2 regions of the Tateyamaria algicola genome follow, and region 2 is predicted to be linked to the other one. Evidence: riboswitches for the same ligand, from Rfam matches in the RefSeq annotation. Region 2 holds a riboswitch; the other holds the start of a gene.

Region 1 (9,700 bases), on a different replicon from region 2:
AGGCCGGGATCGTCGCCCGTCTGTGGCCCCACGGTCACCTGAACCGCGCCGTGATCGCGCAGGACGCTGACAAGATGATCGCGGCCCTTGGCCTTCAGGATCAGGTGCCCGAGGGGACGGAATATATCGCCGTGCCCACCACTGGCATCGGCCCCGATCACCCGCTGAGTGGGGAAAAGCTGAGCCGTGTGCTGGCGCTGTACCGGGCGGCGGATTTTGATGCGGCCGTTGCGACCACCGATGCCATTCAGCGCCATCAGGGGGCGGGGCATTCCGTGGGGCTGCACAGCACGAACCCGGACCGCCAAATGCAGTTGGCCACGACCATCCCGACCAGCCGGGTGATCGTAAATCAGGCCCACACCTTTGCCACGGGCGGGGCCTTTACCAACGGAATGCCCTTTTCGCTGAGCATGGGATGCGGCGCATGGGGCGGCAATGCTGTCGATGACAACGTGCATTGGAAACACTTTTTGCAAACCACGAGGATCGTCCGCGAAATTCCGGCCCGCGAACCCGCGCTGGAGGACATCTTCGGCGCCTACTGGCAGGAGGCGGGCAAATGATACTGGACCCGGATGCGCCGCCATCCGGCACCGTGCGGGACTGGCTGGATGCCCGCGCACGGGCGGGGGGCACGGCCATCGTGTTTCCCGAGACCGGCACGGCGCTCAGCTGGGAAGACCTGCGTGTCGCCGCCCACGGGTTCGCATCCACACTGACCGGCAAGGGCGTGGCCAAGGGCGAAAGCGTGGCCATCGTTGCCCCCAATGGGCGCGCGGCGGTATCGGCCTTTTACGGCGCGGTCTATGGCGGGTTTCGTGCCACGATGATCAACCTTGCGGCGGGTCGCGACGCGATTTCTTATGCGCTTGAGCATTCCGAGGCCCGTTTTGCCTATGTCCATGACAGTTGTGCGGCGCAATTCGCTGCCGCGAACTCGCAGGGTGTGACTCCGATTGACCTGGCCGGGGATCAAGAGGGCGCGTTGCACGATGTGGCACCGGTCGATCATGCGCTCTTGATGTATACCTCCGGCACGACGGGGCGGCCCAAGGGCGTGGTGCACACCCATTCCAGCCTGCTGGCCGGGGGCTGGACCACCACAATCGCCCATGCGCTGAGCGCGGCGGATCGCGGGTTTTGCGTGCTGCCTGTCTATCACATCAACGGGCTGTGCGTGACGGTGATGGGCAGCCTTGTGTCGGGCGGCTCTCTCGCCATGGTGTCGAAATTCTCGGCCTCGCGCTTTTGGGAGCAGGCAGAGATTGGCGGCGCGACGTGGTTTTCCGTGGTGCCCACCATCATCTCGCATTTACTGCACGGCGCGGCCGAACCGACGCAGACATGCAGGGCGCAACTGCGCTTTGGCCGCTCTGCGTCTTCGGCCCTTGCGATCGAAACCCAATCGGCCTTTGAAAAGCGGTTTGACGTGCCCATCATCGAGACGATGGGCCTGACCGAGACGGCCGCCCAGATCCTGTCCAACCCGCTGCCCCCGGCCCCACGCAAGATCGGATCGCCCGGCATCGCCTTTGGCTGTGACGTGGCGATTCAGGGGCCAGAGGGCCATGAGGTGCCGCGCGGCACCGAAGGTGAAATCGTGGTGCGGGGGCCCAACACTCTGCTGGAATATCTCAAGAACCCCGACGCGACGGCGGCCACGTTCCGCGATGGCTGGCTGCGGACGGGTGACCTCGCATGCATGGACGGGGATGGCTATGTGTTTGTGACGGGCCGCCTGAAAGAACTGATCATCAAGGGTGGCGAAAACATCGCCCCGCGCGAGATTGACGAGGCGCTCTATTCCCATCCCGACGTGGTCGAGGCCGCCGCCTTTGCCCGCCCGTGCCACAGCTATGGAGAGCGTGTGGAGGCAGCTGTGCGCCTGCGCGATGGCTCGCCCCTGAACGCTGACGCCCTCATTGATCTGTGTCGCGAGCGTGTGGGCAGTTTCAAGTCGCCGGATGCCGTGCATTTTCTGCCAGAGTTGCCAAAGGGGCCGTCGGGCAAGATTCAGAGGCTGAAACTCGCCGACCTGATCCCCGCCTGATCCCTATGAACGCGTCTGTCTGATCGACGGTTGGCCGATTTCGGTTTGACAGCCGCCGCACTTCATTTATCTCAAGCACATGCCAGGGGCGCCGCAAGGCTGAGACGTACCCTTTGAACCTGAACCAGATAATGCTGGCGGAGGGAGGTCTGATCGAGGTCCGTGCCTCGATACGTCGCTTCCACTCTTGCCTGTTGTCGTGAGTGGAGAGACGAGATGACCCCGAATACAGCTTTGGACGCGCTGCGCACCCAGACCCCGCTGGTGCATTGCATCACGAACTATGTGGCCATGAACATCGCAGCCAACGTGACCTTGGCCGCGGGTGCCTCTCCGGCGATGATCCACGCGGTCGAGGAAGTGGCCGACTTCACGCCCCTATGTGGGGCGTTGACCATCAACATCGGCACGCTGTCCGCGTCCTGGGTCGACGGGATGCGCAAGGCGGCAGAGGCGGCCAATGCGGCATCGGTGCCCTGGGTGCTGGACCCGGTGGCGCATTTCGCAACGCCTTACCGCGCGCGCGTTGCGCGAGAGTTGCTGTCGCTGCGCCCGGCAATCGTGCGAGGCAATGCGTCCGAGATCATGGCGCTGGCGGGGGCAGGGGGCGCGGGCAAGGGGGCCGATAGCGGGGACGCCGTCGCTGATGCCCAGGCCAGTGCCGTCGCGCTTGCGGGTGACTTGGGGTGCGTGGTCGTGGTGACCGGCGCGCATGACTTTGCCACTGATGGAACACTGCACGCCATCGTAACGGGCGGTGCTGCGATCATGCCCAAGGTCACGGCCCTGGGCTGTGCGCTGACTGCACTGACCGGGGCTTATGCAGCCGTTGCCGCGCCCTTGGATGCGGCTGTTGCGGCCCTGACCTGCTTTGCCCAGGCCGGGGAGGGCGCAGCGCGTCAGGCGCGAGGCCCGGGCAGCTTTGCGGTGGGCTTCCTCGATCACCTTCATGCCATGCAGCCCGGCGATCTGGATGAGGCGCGGGTGTCATGGCAATGAACGCGGACAGCCTGTTGCTGTATCTGGTGACCGACCGCGCCTTGTGCGCGGAGCATGGGGTGGTGGACACTGTTGCCGCCTCGGTGCGGGGCGGCGTCAGCTTTGTCCAGCTGCGCGACAAGACCGCCACGATGCAAGCCCGGATCGAGCTGGCGCGGGCGTTGAAACAGACGCTGGATGGCACCGGCATCCCCCTTGTCATCAACGATGATCTGACGGCTGCCGTTGTGGCGGATGTCGATGGCGTGCATATCGGGCAGGATGACATCGCCCCCGCGCAGGCCCGCGCGCAGTTGGGGCCGCACAAGCTGGTTGGTCTGTCCTGCGAAACGGTCGCGCAGGTGCGTGCCGCTGATCCGACGGTTGTTGACTACCTCGGCCTCGGCACCGTTTTCGCGACAGCAACCAAGGCCGACCACAAGCCCGAGATCGGGCTGTCGGGCCTGGCCGATCTGGCGGCGGCCTCTGCCCTGCCCACAGTTGCCATCGGCGGTTTGAAACAGGCGCATTGCGCCGATGTGTTGGCCGCCGGCTGCAACGGGATGGCCGTCGTGTCGGCCATTTGCGGCCAGCCGGATCCCCACCTTGCCGCTGCAACCCTGCGCACAGAATTGGAGACACACAGATGATCCTCAACGTCCTTTCCATCGCCGGGTCCGACCCATCGGGCGGTGCCGGTATCCAGGCGGACCTCAAGGCCTTTGCGGCCAACGGGGTCTATGGGATGGCGGCGCTGACCGCCCTCACCGCGCAGAACACCCAAGGTGTCAGCGGGATCGAACTGGTCTCGCCCGCGTTCGTCACAGCCCAGATTGCCGCCGTGTTTGCCGATGTACGCGTGGATGCGGTGAAGATCGGGATGATCGCCAATGCCGAGATTGCGCGCGCCGTGGCCGATGCGTTGGCGGATGCGGGCGATATCCCCATCGTGCTTGACCCCGTGATGATCGCGAAAGGCGGCGCACCGCTGCTGCGCCCTGATGCAATTGATGTGGTGCGAGCGGCCCTGTTGCCGCTAGCCAGCGTGATCACGCCAAACCTGCCCGAAGCGGCGCATTTGCTGGACATGCCGGTGGCGGTGACACGCGCCGACATGGCAGGCCAGGCCGAGGCGCTGGCGGCATTGGGCCCGCGCGCGGTTCTGGTCAAGGGCGGGCATCTGGACGGGCCTGACAGCCCGGACGTCCTGTGGGCAGCGGGGCAGGCGCATTGGTTCGAAGGTGCCCGCACAGCGGGCAAGAACACGCACGGCACGGGGTGCACCCTGTCATCGGCGCTCGCGGCGCATCTGGCAAAGGGTGCCCCCGTCGCACAGGCCGCCCAGGCCGCCAAAACCTATGTGGCCGGTGCCATCGCGCATGGCGACGCCCTGTCCGTCGGGGCGGGCCACGGCCCCGTTCATCATTTTCACAGCCTCTGGAAGGACGCGACATGACCAAACCCTTGAACGAACAGATTGTCCTTGTGACAGGCGCAGGCCGGGGCCTTGGCGCCGCGATCGCCCGTGCCTTTGCCCGCGAGGGGGCGCAGGTGGCGATCAATTACCGCAACAGTGGCGTGGTGGCAGAGGCGCTTGCCGCATCTCTGGGTGACCGTGCCATCGCGGTGCAGGCCGATGTGCGCGACGCCGATCAGGTCGCGGCGATGGTGCGCAAGGTCAGCGACACGCTCGGGCCCATCACCACGCTCGTCCACAACGCCTTGGCCGACTACAGCTTTAACGGTGACGGGCGCGACACACTGGACACGATCTCGCCACAGGCGATCCTGGCGCAGCACGACACGGCCGTCCTCGGGGCGCTGAACCTGATCAAGGTGGTCGTGCCGGGCATGGAGCAGGCGGGTTTCGGCAAGCTGATCACGATCGGCACCAATCTGGTGCAGAATCCGGTGGTGCCATATCACGACTACACCTCCGCCAAGGCGGCCTTGCTGGCGCTGACCCGCACCGCAGCGGCAGAGCTTGGGCCCAAGGGAATCACGGTCAACATGGTGTCGGGTGGCCTGCTGCGAACAACGGATGCCAGTGCTGCGACGCCTGAGCCGGTGTTCGATATGATCGCCGCCAATACGCCGTTGCGATCTGTCACGACGCCGGAGGAGGCAGCGGATGCGGTGCTGTTCTTTGCCAGCCCGTGGTCGCGCGCGGTGACGGGCCAGAACCTGATTGTGGATGGCGGGCTGGTCTTTGGGTGATCTGCTGGCAAAACCTGTGCCAAAGGTGAAGCTGGTAATCAGGATTATGTAAATTATGCGCCGTTGCAATCGCGTCTTCTGATCCGTTCAACCCACTGTCTGGAGTGTTCGGGCCGCTTTGCGGCGCGCCCGCACGCTACACTGTTCATGAAAGGCGATAGAAAAAGTCAGATTTTGGCACTCATTCCTGACTGTTTTGATCGGAAAGGGTTGCCATGGCCGAAAACTCCTGTAATTGACTATTTCTGTAAGATTTAGAGTGTGGAAATAGGGAGACCGTCCATGACTGCCAGAATTTCATTCGTGACCCTCGCCGCCGCGGCGATCACTGCCACCGGTGCCGTGGCCGAGGGGGAGCTGAACCTTTACTCGTCGCGCCACTACGACACCGATGAACGCCTGTATTCGGATTTCACCGAAGCGACCGGTATCACCATCAACCGGATCGAAGGCAACGCGGATGAGCTGATCGCCCGGATGGAAGCCGAGGGCGCGAATTCGCCTGCCGATATCCTGCTGACAGTGGACACCTCGCGGCTGGAACGGGCCAAGGATGCAGGCGTGTTGCAGTCCATTGACAGCGAAACGCTGGAGGCCCGCATCCCCGCGAACCTGCAGGACGAGGATAACCAGTGGTTCGGGTTCAGCCAGCGCGCGCGGATCATTTTTTATGACAAGGCCGACGTGGCCGACCCGCCGATGACCTATGTCGATCTGGCAGACCCCGCCTATAAGGGGATGGTGTGCCACCGCTCGTCCTCGAACGTCTATTCGCAAACCTTGCTGGCCTCGGTGATCGAGAACCACGGCGAAGAGGCGGCCAGGGGCTGGGCGCAAGGCGTTGTCGATAACTTTGCGCGGTCGCCGCAGGGTGGTGACACCGACCAGTTGCGCGGCCTCGTGTCGGGCGAGTGCGACATCTCGATCTCGAACACCTACTACTTTGCCCGCTCGATCCGCAAAGATGTCGATGGTCTGCCCGCAGATGCGCGCGACAACATCGGCTGGGTCTTTCCCGCGCAGAACGCCGAAGGGGCCCATATGAACCTGTCGGGCGGTGGCGTTGCGGCCAACGCGCCGAACAAGGACAACGCGATTGCGTTCATGGAGTATCTCGCCAGTGACCAGGCGCAGCAGTATTTCTCGGCAGGCAATGACGAATACCCGGCGGTGCCCGGCGTTGGCCTCAGCCCATCCGTGGCCGCCCTTGGCCTGTTCCGCCCCGATTCAGTCGATCTGACCAAAGTGGCCAAGAACGTGCCGGTGGCGCAAAAGATCTTCAACGAGGTCGGCTGGGAGTAACCAGACCCCCCTGATTTGCTGGAGAGGCGCGGCGAAAACCCGCGCCTTTTTTTATCCGACTATATTTGTCGGGATTGACGTACCCGACAAAAACAATCAACATATCACAAGCGAGTCTCAGCCACCCCACCGCGGGCAGCCCGGACGCCCCTATTCCAAAGGAGCTGAGACATGGCAAAGAAAGACTCACATGATCGTGCCAGAGCGCGCAGGTGTTGCGAAAGACCGTGCTGCCAGGAGTTGCTGCAACAGGCGTTGGGCGGTGCCCTGCCTGCGGATCAATGCCTTGAGCCGATGCTCGATCACCTGGAGCGGGCCCTATGAATGCGATGACCCAGATCCCGAACACAACAACGGCCCCGGACCCGCAAAAGATCGACACTTACGACGCGCGCGACCTGATCAAGGACGGTGTGCAGGCCTCGATCGTGCTGGATGGGCAGGTCTATTACCTGCGCATCACCCGCGCCGGCAAACTGATCCTTACAAAATGAGCACTGCACATCACGCCCGCGGCGGTGCCGCCGTTGCCGCGCTCAATCGCATGGAGGCATGGGAGGCCAACCTGGTTCTCAACCTGCGCCTGTGGTGCGAGGGGCCCGCAGGCCAGTTGCAAGCGCGCGAGGATTACGCCACCGCCTTGCCAACTGCCGAGGCCGACCGGGCCTGGCACGCCTTTGAGGGGCTGTTGAACAAGATCGTCAGCACCGCCACGCGCCCGATGATCCGGCATGCGGTGGGCTGCAACTGCGTCGGCTCGGATGAATGCGTGTTTGTGAACCTCGTGCGCACGGCCTCTGACGGTCATCTGAACGATGCGGCGCTGATCGCCACACTGCTGTCCGGCCCGGCCCATGCCGAACACATCGCCATTCTCGCAGGTGAAGTCGGCGAAGTGATCCGCCGCATTCACCGTGCGCCGTCCACCTATTCTCCCGCAGCTGCATCCAACGTGGTGCGCCTGCACTAAACCGCTGAAAAGACCAACAAGGGACAGCCACCCATGAAACTGACACTCACAACAGCACTTGGAACAGTGCTATTGGCAGCCGCCCCCGCCCTCGCGGACAAGGCCGCCGTGCTGGACAATTACGCCGACATTGCGCTGGCGAAATACACCGACAGCCTGATCACGGCGCAGTCCCTGCGTGATGCCGTCAACACGCTCACCGAAGCCCCTTCGGCCGAGGCGTTGCAGGCCGCGAAAGAGGCATGGCTGGCCGCCCGCGTGCCCTACCAGCAGACCGAGGTGTACCGGTTCGGCAATGCCATCGTCGACGATTGGGAAGGCAAGGTGAACGCCTGGCCGTTGGACGAGGGCCTGATCGACTATGTCGATGCCACCTATGGCGGGGCGACGGATGAAAACGAATACGCCGTGCTGAACGTCGTGGCGAACCCGTCCTTCACCCTGTCGGGCGAAACGGTGGACGCGACCGAGATCACACCCGCCTTGCTCGAAGGGCAGTTGCACGAGGCAGACGGCGTGGAATCCAACGTGGCCACCGGCTATCACGCCATCGAATTTCTGCTCTGGGGTCAGGACCTGAATGGCCACGGCGCAGGGGCAGGCGCGCGGCCCTGGACGGATTACGTCGCGGGCGAGGCCTGTACAGGCGGGCACTGCGACCGCCGCGCCGACTATCTGACGGCAGCCACAGAGCTGCTGGTCTCCGATCTGGAATGGATGGTGGCGCAATGGCAGGACGGCGGGGATGCCCGCGCCCAACTCACCGCAGACGAAAACGCCGGGATCAGCGCGATCCTGACGGGCATGGGCTCGCTTTCCTATGGCGAGCAGGCGGGCGAACGGATGCGCCTTGGCGTGCTGCTCAACGACCCCGAGGAGGAACACGACTGCTTCTCGGACAACACGCATAACAGCCACTTTTATGATGCACTTGGCATCCGCAACGTCTACCTGGGCAGCTACACCCGTATCGACGGCACCGTGGTCAGTGGCGACAGCCTATCGGCGCTTGTCGCCGCAGCGGATGCAGGTGTGGACGCGGAACTGACGAGCAAGCTGAACGCGACCATGCTCGAAATGTCCGAAATGAAGACCGCCGCCGAAGCGGGCTTTGCCTATGACATGATGCTGGAACGCGGCAATGACGCGGGTGAGGCACTGATCATGGGCGCGGTTGACGCGCTGGTGGATCAGACGCGGTCGATTGAACGCGCGGTCGCCGTGCTGGGTGTGGACCAGATCGATTTCGAAGGGTCCGACAGCCTCGATAACCCGGACGCGGTGTTCCAGTGAGACTTGCGCGCGTCGCGTTGTTCCCGATCACGCCGCGCCCAACGCCGCCTCTCGGTGGCAGCAGCGCGCACCGGTTCCCTCAGCATAGCCGGTGCGCGTCTTGCACATTCCGACACAATGCCCAGCTCATGATTGCATCAGCGAGGTAACTCAATGACCAAGACACCAAGCCCCTGCATCGACGTGTGCAAGTTCAAACGCAACGGCCATTGCATCGGCTGTTCGATGACCAAGACGCAAAAGTCGATGTTCAAGCAGTTGAAAAAGGACAAGCACCGCCGGGCCTTTGTGGAAATGCTGGTGGGGCAACAGTCGCAACTGGGCAAGTACCGTCACTGGGTGCCGCAGTATCTGCGCAAGTGTCTCAAGAAAAAGGTCAAGCCGGTCGCCGCGGTGAGGGACGTGGCTTGACCCTTTTGGGGTGCTCTCAGGCCAGATGCGACCGCAGGAACCACGCAAATTTCTCGTGGGTCTGACCGCGCGCGATGCACAGATCCTCGGTCAGCGTGTCACCGGCCTCTGCCGCGACCTGCCCTGCGCCGGCAAGCGTGGCGGCTAGGGTTTCCTGCGCGTCCTGCATGGCCTTTATCATCTCTTTGTCACTTGCGTGACCTTCATGTTCCTTGACCTTCGAGCGCTCAAGCATCCCGGCGAGTGTACCTTCGGCATGGGCATCCAGCGCGCGGATACGTTCGGCCAGATCGTCCTGCGCGGTAAAGTGATCCTCGTAAATCTCCTGAAACAGGGCGTGCAGCGGGCCAAAGGCCATGCCTTTTACGTTCCAGTGAAAATTCTGCGCCAGCATCGTGGTCACGGCGGTTTCGGCCACGGACTGGTTCAGCGCCTCGACAATGGCGCCACGTGCGTCGGTCGACAGCGCGACAGCT
Region 2 (9,700 bases):
GGCGGGTGATCTGGACATCCACGGCGCGTTCCTGCGCTTGCCCACGGTCCCGGCCCAGATCCTCGACCAATTGCGCCCGGCTGATGGCCTCGCCGGGCTTGGCGGAAAACAGCTTCATCAACTGCATCTCGGTCGCAGTCAGGCGGACAAGATCGGGGCCTTGCCACATCTCGCCCCGCTCCATGTCATAGCGGATGGGACCGAGGGTCAGGATTTTCGGCGCGGCCTCGTCTGCGGCGACATCCGGCACACGGCGCAGGATCGCGTTGATGCGCAACAGCAGTTCCTTGGGCTCGAACGGTTTGGGCAGGTAGTCGTCAGCGCCCGCCTCCAGCCCCTCGATCCGGTTTTCGGTGTCGCCCTTGGCCGTCAGCAGCAGGATCGGGGTGGAATGTGTTTCGCGCAAGGACCGGCACAGGCTCAGCCCATCCTCGCCCGGCATCATCACATCCAGCACGATCATATCGAAATCGAGGCCCGCAAGGATACGGCGCGCGTGTTCGGCATCGCGGCCAGCCGTCACCAGAAACCCGTTCCGCATCAGGAACTTCTGCAACAACGTACGGATGCGTTCATCGTCATCGACGATCAACAGATGGGCATCAAAGTCACTCATGCGCCGCTCTCCTTCAGTCTTGTGTAGGTGCGTTGCATTTCCGTGTCCATCATCGCCTCGAGCACAGTGCGAAAGCCCGCCACGGCCTCGGGGCCTGCATCGCGGAACGCGGCGCGCATGCGGGCGCGTTGCGCATCCGACAACCGCCCTTCGAGCGCGCGTCCATCTTCGGTCAGGTACAGGTGACGTTCGCGCTTGTCCGTTTGGCCGACGCGCGATTCGACCAGCCCGTCCTCGATCAGCGTCCTTAGCACGCGGTTGAGCGACTGTTTGGTCACGCCCAGAATGTTGAGCAGGTTGTTCACCGTCGTGCCCGGAGCGCGGTTGATGAAGTGGATGGCACGGTGATGCGCGCGCCCATAGGCCATGTCAGACAGGATGCGATCAGGATCGGCCGTGAATCCGCGATAGGCGAAAAACATCGCCTCGATCCCCTGGCGCAATTGCTCGTCCGTGAGAAACAGCAGGTTTTCCCCGCTGATCGCGGCACTTGGGCGTCCGTCAGCCATACTGTCCTCGTATCAACTCTTGTTTTGACGCCAGTTTATGTCAGCCTTGTTGACATTCCAAGGGCGAAGGGCTATCGAATCGCAGGTTTTGCGCAACTTTATGTCCGCATCGGACATATTCACGCAATAAATGTAAAATGGAGGGCGCCATGGCTGGCTATGATGATCGCAATGGGAAAATCTGGATGGACGGCCAGATGGTCGACTGGCGCAGTGCGAATGTCCACATTCTGTCCCACGCCATGCACTATGCCTCGTCCGTGTTCGAGGGCGAGCGGGCCTATAACGGCAAGATCTTCCTCAGCCGTAAACACTCCGAGCGCTTGCATTTTTCCGCCAGCCAGCTCGACTTTGACATCCCCTACACCGTGGATGAGATCGAAGCCGCCAAGCAGCAGGTGCTGACCGCCAATGGCCACACTGACGCCTATGTGCGCGCGGTGGCATGGCGCGGCGCGGGCGAAGACATGGGTGTCGCCGCCGCGCGCAACCCGGTGCATCTGGCCATCGCGGCCTGGGAATGGGGCAGCTATTACGGCGATGCCAAGTTCCAGGGTGCCAAGCTGGATATCGCCAAGTGGAAACGCCCCAGCCCCGAAACCATCCCCGTGCATGCCAAGGCGGCGGGTCTGTACATGATCTGCACCACGTCCAAGCACGCGGCTGAGGCCAAAGGCTGTTCGGACGCGCTGTTCATGGACTATCGTGGCTATGTCGCCGAAGCGACCAGTGCCAACATCTTTTTCGTCAAGGACGGCGAGGTGCACACACCCAAGGCCGACGCCTTCCTCAATGGGCTGACACGCCAGACGGTGATCGGCATGCTTGAGGACCGTCAGATCAAGGTGCATGAGCGCGTGATCATGCCCGAAGAGCTGGAGGGGTTCGAGCAGTGCTGGCTGACCGGCACCGCCGCCGAGGTGACACCCGTGGGCGAGATCGCGGATTACAATTTCGAAGTTGGCGCCATCACGCGCGAGATCGCGGAAAGCTACGACAAGATGGTGCGCGCCTGACGTGGATTTCGACGCATTCGCCGTCGAGTGGGAGGCCGCCTGGAACTCGCACGACATTGATCGCATCCTTGCGCATTACAGCGAGGATGTGACCTTTCGCTCGGCCAAGGCGATGCGTCTGGTCGGGCACGGAGAGTTGCGTGGCAAGGCCGCCTTGCGCGACTATTGGGCCCGCGCCCTTGCGGCACAGCCAGAGCTGTCCTTTGTCGTTGTCGACGTGCTGCACGGCCACGGCATGCTGGTGATCACCTACCGCAATCAGCGCGACGTGCTGGCGGCAGAGACGTTGCGGTTTGGTCCCGATGGTCTGGTGGTCGAGGCCTCGGCCTGCCATTTGCCGCAGCGCTGATCGGCGCCTTCCCGCCCGTCACAAAACCTTGGCTGCCCTGTTACACCGCTGCCAAGCAAACGTTACCCACGCCCTGTTCTCTGACCCCATTCAGACAACAGGGAGCTTTTGATGCCACTTATCCGTCCGACCCGCCGCGCCTTTCTCGCAACCACGACCGCCTTTCTTGCCGCGCCGGCGATCAGCCGCGCGTCTGGCCGACCGACCTTTACCCACGGGGTGCAGTCTGGCGATGTCGACACGACATCCGGCATGATCTGGACCCGCACGGATCGCCCCGCGCGGATCGAGATGGAGGTGGCCACCACCGAAAGCTTTGCCAACGCCCGCCGTCTCGCACCGATGGATGCGATCCCGAACGGCGATATGGCAATCAAGCGTCTGGTCGATGGGCTGCCCTCGGATCAGGACATCTTTTACCGCTTCACCGCCACCGACCTGTCGGACGTCAACGCCTCGTCCGAACCGCTGGTTGGCCGCTTTCGCACCGCCCCCATGTCGCGCCGCAACATCCGCTTTGCGTGGTCGGGTGACACCGCGGGTCAGGGCTGGGGCATTGATGACGAGGGCATGCTGACTTACGCCACTATGGCCCGCCACACGCCTGACTTTTTCATCCACTCCGGCGACACGGTCTATGCCGATGGCCCGATGGAGGACACGGTGGAAAAGGACGGGTCCGTCATCTGGCAGAACACCACCCTGATCGACGCCAAGCGCAAGGTGGCCGAGAGCCTGCAAGAGTTCCGCGACCAGTGGAAATACAACATGATGGACACCCACGTGCAGGCACTGAACGCATCCGTGCCGACCTTCATGCAGTGGGACGATCACGAGGTCACCAACAACTGGTCCGACAGCAAGGATCTGATGGGCGACGACCGCTATACCGAGAAGTCGGTGCATGTGTTGCAGGCCCACGCCACGCGCGCCTTTCACGAGATGACCCCGCTGCGCATCACCCCGTCCGAGCCAAACCGCGTCTATCGCAAGATCAACTATGGCCCCATGCTGGATGTCTTCTTTCTCGATCTGCGCAGTTATCGCGGGCCGAACACGGCCACTCAGGGCGACGTGCTGGATGACAGCACCCGCGTGATCGGGGCCGAGCAGATGGCCTGGCTGAAGCGCGAGTTGGCCGGCAGCACAGCCACGTGGAAGGTCATTGCCTCGGATCAACCGATCGGCCTGATCGTATGGGACAATTTCCGCGAACAGGCGGGCTCCGAAGGGATTGCGGACGGCACAGATGCGGGCGCCAAGGGGCGCGAGTTGGAGGTGGCCGAACTGCTCCGCTTTATCAAGACTGCGAATGTGGCCAACACCGTCTGGTTCACGGCCGATGTCCACTACACCGCCGCGCATTACTACGATCCGAACAACGCACAGTTCAGCGATTTCGAACCGTTCTGGGAGTTTGTGTCCGGCCCGCTGCACGCTGGCACCTTTGGCCCCAATGCGCTGGACGCGACCTTTGGCCCCGAGGTCAGGTACGTAAAGGCCCCAACCGAAGAGCAAGGGGTGAACCTGCCGCCCAGCGCCGGTTTGCAGTTCTTTGGTCTTGTCGACATTGACGGGGCAACACAGGAGATGACGGTGCGCCTGATGGATCGGGGCGATACCGAATTGTACCGCGTCACCCTCGAGCCGAAGGGCACGAGCATCTGAACCGATTGCGCACCGGTCCTGCCGGTGCGCGTCACCCTTTGGGGTCGGTCACGGACCGGGCGCGCCGCCGCTCTAGCCCCAATTGGCGTTCGCGCCAGATGATCAGAACGCCGCCCAGCACGACAAGCGATGCGCCCGTGACCGTGGCAAGCGTCGGTAGCTCGGCAAAGATCACATAGCCGATCAGGGCAGCAAAGATCAGTGACGCGTAGTCGAATGGGGCAAGCATCGACGCCCCGCCAAAGCGGTAGCTGGTGGTGACGAGGATCTGGGCGATGCCCCCCACCAGCCCGGAACAGATCAGCAAGGTCAGATCACGCGGGTCCGGAATGACCCAGCCAAAGGGCAGGCTGAGAAGGCTGAGCACAGTGGCCGTCAGCGAGAAGTAGAATACGATGGCGGCGGTGTGTTCCGTCTTGACCAGCGTGCGAATGTGGATCTGGACAAAGGCACGCAGGATCGACGCGCCCAGCACGAGGATCGCCCCGATGCTGCCTGCCGTGCCCAGAGCCTCCAGCGAGAGTTGCGGCCAGATCACGATCATCACACCGACAAGACCCAAGGCCACCGCACTAATGCGGAACAGACGCACACGCTCGCCCAGCATGAGCGCCGCAAGAATGACGGTGAACATGGGCGTGGCATAGCCGATGGCCGTCACTTCGGGCAGCGGCAACAGGCCAAGCCCGGCAAAGGTCAGCGCCATGGCGGCGGTGCCAAACAACCCGCGCCAGATGTGGCCCATGAGGTTGACGGGGATCAGCGCCTCGCGCAGCTCTCCCTTTTGCCAGATCCAGCCGACGATGATCGGCAGGGCAAAGAGCGAGCGGAAGAATACCGCCTGCCCGGAGGGGACGTTCTGCGTCGCCGCCTTGATCATTGCGGCCATCACCATGAACAGAAACACCGCCATCAGCTTGAGTGCGATGGCGGTGCCCGGTTTGTTCTGGGTGGCGGGTGCTTGCATGTCCCCCGACCCATGTCGGGTTACGCCGCCAATGGCAAGCGGTCAGTTCAGCGCGGCAACGCCCAACGGCACGCTGAACTTCAGGCACCAGATGTAGACCTCGTTATAGTCGGCGGGGTCGACGCCAGCGGGCACTGTAAAGGTCTGCTTGCCGTTTAGCGATTTCAGCAGGCCCATGCCGGTGGCCAGATCATACTTGCCGTCCTTGCCAAAGCCCACGCGCGGATCGGGCGCGCCATCCAGGCTGAAGTCGTCGCCAAGGATCACGGTGTGCGACCCGTCGGCATTCTTGACCACTTCAACACCGCCGGTGGTGATGTGATCAGAGGCGCCGGTGAACGTACCAGTGGCGACTGTGCCAGCGTCAGCAGAAACTGCGGCGAAAGAAATGAAGCCCGCCAGGGCGACAGCGAGGAGCGTTTGCAGGGTTTTGAACATCTTGTGATCCTTTGCAGGGTTTGGGGTTGGTCTGACCCTCACCTATCATTCGGAACCGAACGGTACAAAACACGATGACGTGAGTTCTGGACTATTTGGTTCCCAACCTATATTAGAGACGGAAACCGGAGAGATGCGTATGGCCCGCCCAAGATCGTTTGACACAGATGTTGCCGTTGAAAAGGCAATGCAGGTCTTTTGGACCCACGGCTACGAAGGTGCGTCGCTGCCCGATCTGCTCGACGGCATGGGCCTAACCCGTGGCAGCCTGTACAAGGCGTTCACGGACAAGAAGACGCTGTTTCTGCGTGTTCTCGAACATTACGAGGGCAAGGCCGTGCAAGCGGGTGTGGATCTGCTGACCGACCCCGCGATCCCCAACGGGGCCGAACGCATCATGACCATGTTCACCAATTCATACCGCGCCGTGACCGCAGGCGATCAGCGTGGCTGTTTGCTGTGCACGGCCGCCGCCGGGCCCAGCACCTATGATGACGAGATTGCAGCCGCCGTGTCCCAGGGCCTGGGTGCCTTGCGTGACGGTATGTACGAGGCATTGAAGGCTTCGCCAAAGCACGCCGCCAAATCGGATGAAGACCGCGGCGCCCTGGCCGACATGCTGATTGCCCAGTACATGGGCCTGCGCACCATGGCACGTGCCCGGATCGACACTGATACATTGCGCAACGCGGTGCGGTCGGTAGGTGTGATGCTGGCCTAGCCGATGGGGCCGCGCACGCCGCCGGTCTGACCGCGATCCAGTAGCAGGTGATCAAGGATCACGCAGGCCATCATCGCCTCGCCCACCGGCACCGCGCGGATGCCGACGCAGGGATCGTGGCGGCCCTTGGTGATGATCTCGGCCTCTTGCCCGGACTTGGTGATCGTCTTGCGCGTTTGCAGGATCGAAGATGTCGGTTTGACCGCAAAGCGCACAACGATGTCCTGCCCGGTCGAGATGCCGCCAAGGATGCCGCCCGCGTGGTTCGACGAATATTCCGGGCCATCGGGCCCCATGCTGATCTCGTCCGCGTTCAATTCACCCGTCAGCATGGCAGCGGACATGCCTTCGCCGATCTCAACACCTTTGACGGCGTTGATGGACATCATCCCGGCGGCGAGGTCGGTGTCCAGCTTGCCATAGACCGGCGCGCCAAGGCCTGCGGGCACGCCGCGTGCCACCACTTCGATGACCGCGCCGACGCTGCTGCCGGATTTGCGCAGACCATCGAGGTAGTCGGCCCATGTGTCAGCCGCCTGGGCGTCGGGCACCCAGAACGGGTTCTGGTCGATCTGGTCCCAGTCGAACCGGTCGCGGTCGATCTCGTGCGTACCCATACGGGTCATGTAGCCCTTGATCTCGATCCCCGGCACCAGTTTGGCCAATGCGGCGCGCGCCAGCCCACCAGCCGCTACACGAGAAGCTGTTTCGCGGGCCGACGACCGGCCTCCGCCGCGATAGTCACGGATGCCGTATTTCTGCCAATAGGTGATGTCAGCGTGGCCGGGGCGAAACTTCTCGGCGATATCGCCATAATCCTTGGAGCGCTGATCGGTGTTCTCGATCATCAACTGGATCGGTGTGCCAGTTGTCACCCCCTCGAACACACCGGACAGGATACGCACCTCATCCGCTTCGCGCCGCTGGGTGGTGTATTTGTTCTGACCGGGTTTGCGCTTGTCCAGCCACTGCTGGATCATGGCTTCGTCAATCTCGACACCCGGAGGGCAACCATCGACGGTGGCCCCGAGTGCAGGCCCGTGGCTTTCGCCCCATGTGGTGACGCGAAAAAGATGGCCAAAGCTGTTGATCGACATGAGGCGGCTCCAAGTTGCTGGCGAGAGATACAAAGCCCATGCGCAAATTGGAAGTCATTGCCGTCGCCCATCCAGACGCCAGGGTGGAAAGCGGCGGTTGGTGCCTGCGTAAAAGATGCAGATGCGGTTGCCTGACGGGTCATGCAAATGGGCTTCGGTCCACAGCCAGCGCATGCGATCGGGTGGGGCATCGACGTCCAGGCCTTTGGCGCGCAGGTCCGTCACCTTTTGCGCGACATCGCTTACTTCGAAGTAGACAGTCGTTTTCGATGGTGCCGCATCCGGGTCTGTCGAGATCGACAGCGTCTCGCCTGTTTCCGTTTCGAACCGGGCGTACCCATGGTCTGTTGCAACGATCTGGAGCAAGCCCAGGCGGGTGTAAAACTCGACCGCGCTCGCATAGTCCCGGACTGTCAGGGTGATCTGATTCATTCTCATGGCGCTCTCCTTTTTCGATACTGTCCGGCCTCAACCCCGCTTGAGGTCAAGCGGCCTTGTGGACCGGGAAAGAGCGCACTAATGTCCGCCTCACCTCGGGGTGCCTGAAAGGGCTGAGATGCAATGATGCGAACCCGTAGAACCTGAACCGGTTAACACCGGCGGAGGGAAGGTTTGGATCATCCCAAGACCCTTATCCCGCCGCCTCTGTCACTTTGGAGGACGCGATGAAATTTGCACTGACTTTGGCGGCCAGCCTGGCTGCAACTTCGGCCTTGGCCGACACACCCGTACTGACGGTCTATGCGGGCGATTACTTTACCTCGGAATGGGGCCCCGGCCCGATCATCGAGACCGAATTCGAAAAGGTCTGCGAATGCGATCTGGAATGGTCGACGGGCGATCTGGTGCCCCGCCTGCTGCTGGAGGGCGAGCGGACAAAGGCGGATGTGGTGATCGGCCTCACCTCGGACGTGACCGCCAAGGCACGCGCGACCGGCTTGTTTGCGCCCCATGGGCAAGACAACAGCGCGCTGACGCTGCCCATCGACTGGACCGACGACACCTTCCTGCCCTTCAACTACGGGCACACGGCGTTCATCTATAACGAAACGACGATGGACAGCCCGCCCGCCAGCTTCGACGCCCTGCTGGACCTGCCCGATGACGTCAAGATTGTCATTCAGGATCCGCGCACCTCGATCTCTGGCCTCGCGCTCGTTCTGTGGGTACAGGCCGTTTACGGCGACAAGTCGGCCGAGGTGTGGGAAGCGCTGTCGGACAACATCCTGACCGTGACCAAGGATTGGTCTGCCTCTTACGGTCTGTTCACGGATGGTGAGGCCGACATGGTCCTCAGCTACACCACCTCGCCCGCCTACCACATGTTTGCCGAAGAGGATTTCACCAAGAAAGCCGCGATCTTCCCCGAGGGGCACTATTTCATGGTCGAAACCGTGGGCAAGATTGCAGGCACCGATCAGCCCGAGCTGGCGGATCAATTCCTGGCCTATGTGATGTCGCGTGACTTCCAGACCATCATCCCGACCGCCAACTGGTCGCTGCCCTCGGCGCTGCCGCAGGCCGACTGGCCCGAAGGCTGGTCGCAACTGCCCCTGCCCGAGAAGGTGCTGTTCTATTCCGAAACCGAAGCGGCAGATTTGCAAGCAAGCGCGATCGAGACATGGCGCGCAGCGCTGTCCAAGTAAGCCCCTGGCCGGGCATCGCCGCGACAGGGGTTCTTGTCGCGGCGATATTGGCCGCCTTCGTGGCGATTGGTTTGCGGGTCGAGCCGGGCACTGGTCTGCGCGTGGCCGAGTGGCAGGCCATTCGGTTCACACTGTTTCAGGCATTCCTCTCTGCCCTTTTCTCGGTTGTTCTGGCTGTACCCGTGGCGCGCGCATTGGCCCGGCGCAAGGTTCCGGGACATGCGCTGCTGGTCACCTTGCTGGGTGCCCCATTTATCCTGCCCGTCATCGTTGCTGTGCTGGGCATCCTCGCGATCTTCGGGCGTAGCGGCTGGGTCAATCTGGCGCTAGACGCAGCGGGGTTGCCGGAGGTGTCGATCTACGGCGCGCATGGCGTGATCCTCGCGCATGTCTTCTTTAACATGCCACTGGCGACGCGGCTGATCCTGCAAGGCTGGCAGGCCATCCCGGCAGAGCAGTTTCGGCTGGTGGGCCAGTTGGGCCTGGCGCCGGGTGCCGTGTTTCGCACGCTGGAATGGCCGGTGCTGCGGCAGGTGGTACCGGGGGCGTTCGCCCTGATCCTTGTCATTTGCCTGACCAGTTTTGCCGTGGCGCTGACGTTGGGGGGCGGGCCCCGTGCCACGACCATTGAGCTCGCGATCTATCAGGCCTTCCGCTTTGATTTCGATCTGGG

What was found. A riboswitch is a leader RNA that binds a small molecule or an ion and turns the genes downstream of it on or off. The one in region 2 is predicted to bind thiamine pyrophosphate.
Region 1: another riboswitch for thiamine pyrophosphate. It lies ahead of thiM (hydroxyethylthiazole kinase); the one in region 2 lies ahead of ACMHLQ_RS10695 (thiamine ABC transporter substrate-binding protein).

What each region holds. Positions count from the first base shown of each region.
Region 1 is NZ_CP180418.1:58,172-67,871, reverse strand. It holds gene sauS (acylating sulfoacetaldehyde dehydrogenase) at 1-566, shown strand, start outside; gene ACMHLQ_RS00280 (AMP-binding protein) at 563-2,053, shown strand; TPP riboswitch at 2,128-2,216, shown strand; gene thiM (hydroxyethylthiazole kinase) at 2,270-3,052, shown strand; gene thiE (thiamine phosphate synthase) at 3,049-3,681, shown strand; gene thiD (bifunctional hydroxymethylpyrimidine kinase/phosphomethylpyrimidine kinase) at 3,678-4,487, shown strand; gene ACMHLQ_RS00260 (3-oxoacyl-ACP reductase) at 4,484-5,248, shown strand; gene ACMHLQ_RS00255 (extracellular solute-binding protein) at 5,531-6,550, shown strand; gene hemP (hemin uptake protein HemP) at 6,871-7,044, shown strand; gene ACMHLQ_RS00245 (hypothetical protein) at 7,041-7,520, shown strand; gene ACMHLQ_RS00240 (imelysin family protein) at 7,554-8,813, shown strand; gene ACMHLQ_RS00235 (DUF1289 domain-containing protein) at 8,967-9,224, shown strand; gene ACMHLQ_RS00230 (Dps family protein) at 9,241-9,700, opposite strand, start outside.
Region 2 is NZ_CP180422.1:1,670,174-1,679,873, forward strand. It holds gene ACMHLQ_RS10645 (response regulator) at 1-616, opposite strand, end outside; gene ACMHLQ_RS10650 (MarR family winged helix-turn-helix transcriptional regulator) at 613-1,125, opposite strand; gene ACMHLQ_RS10655 (branched-chain amino acid aminotransferase) at 1,275-2,141, shown strand; gene ACMHLQ_RS10660 (nuclear transport factor 2 family protein) at 2,143-2,490, shown strand; gene ACMHLQ_RS10665 (alkaline phosphatase D family protein) at 2,602-4,158, shown strand; gene ACMHLQ_RS10670 (DMT family transporter) at 4,190-5,125, opposite strand; gene ACMHLQ_RS10675 (DM13 domain-containing protein) at 5,168-5,563, opposite strand; gene ACMHLQ_RS10680 (TetR/AcrR family transcriptional regulator) at 5,751-6,284, shown strand; gene aroC (chorismate synthase) at 6,281-7,381, opposite strand; gene ACMHLQ_RS10690 (VOC family protein) at 7,436-7,819, opposite strand; TPP riboswitch at 7,906-8,006, shown strand; gene ACMHLQ_RS10695 (thiamine ABC transporter substrate-binding protein) at 8,047-9,027, shown strand; gene ACMHLQ_RS10700 (thiamine/thiamine pyrophosphate ABC transporter permease ThiP) at 9,003-9,700, shown strand, end outside.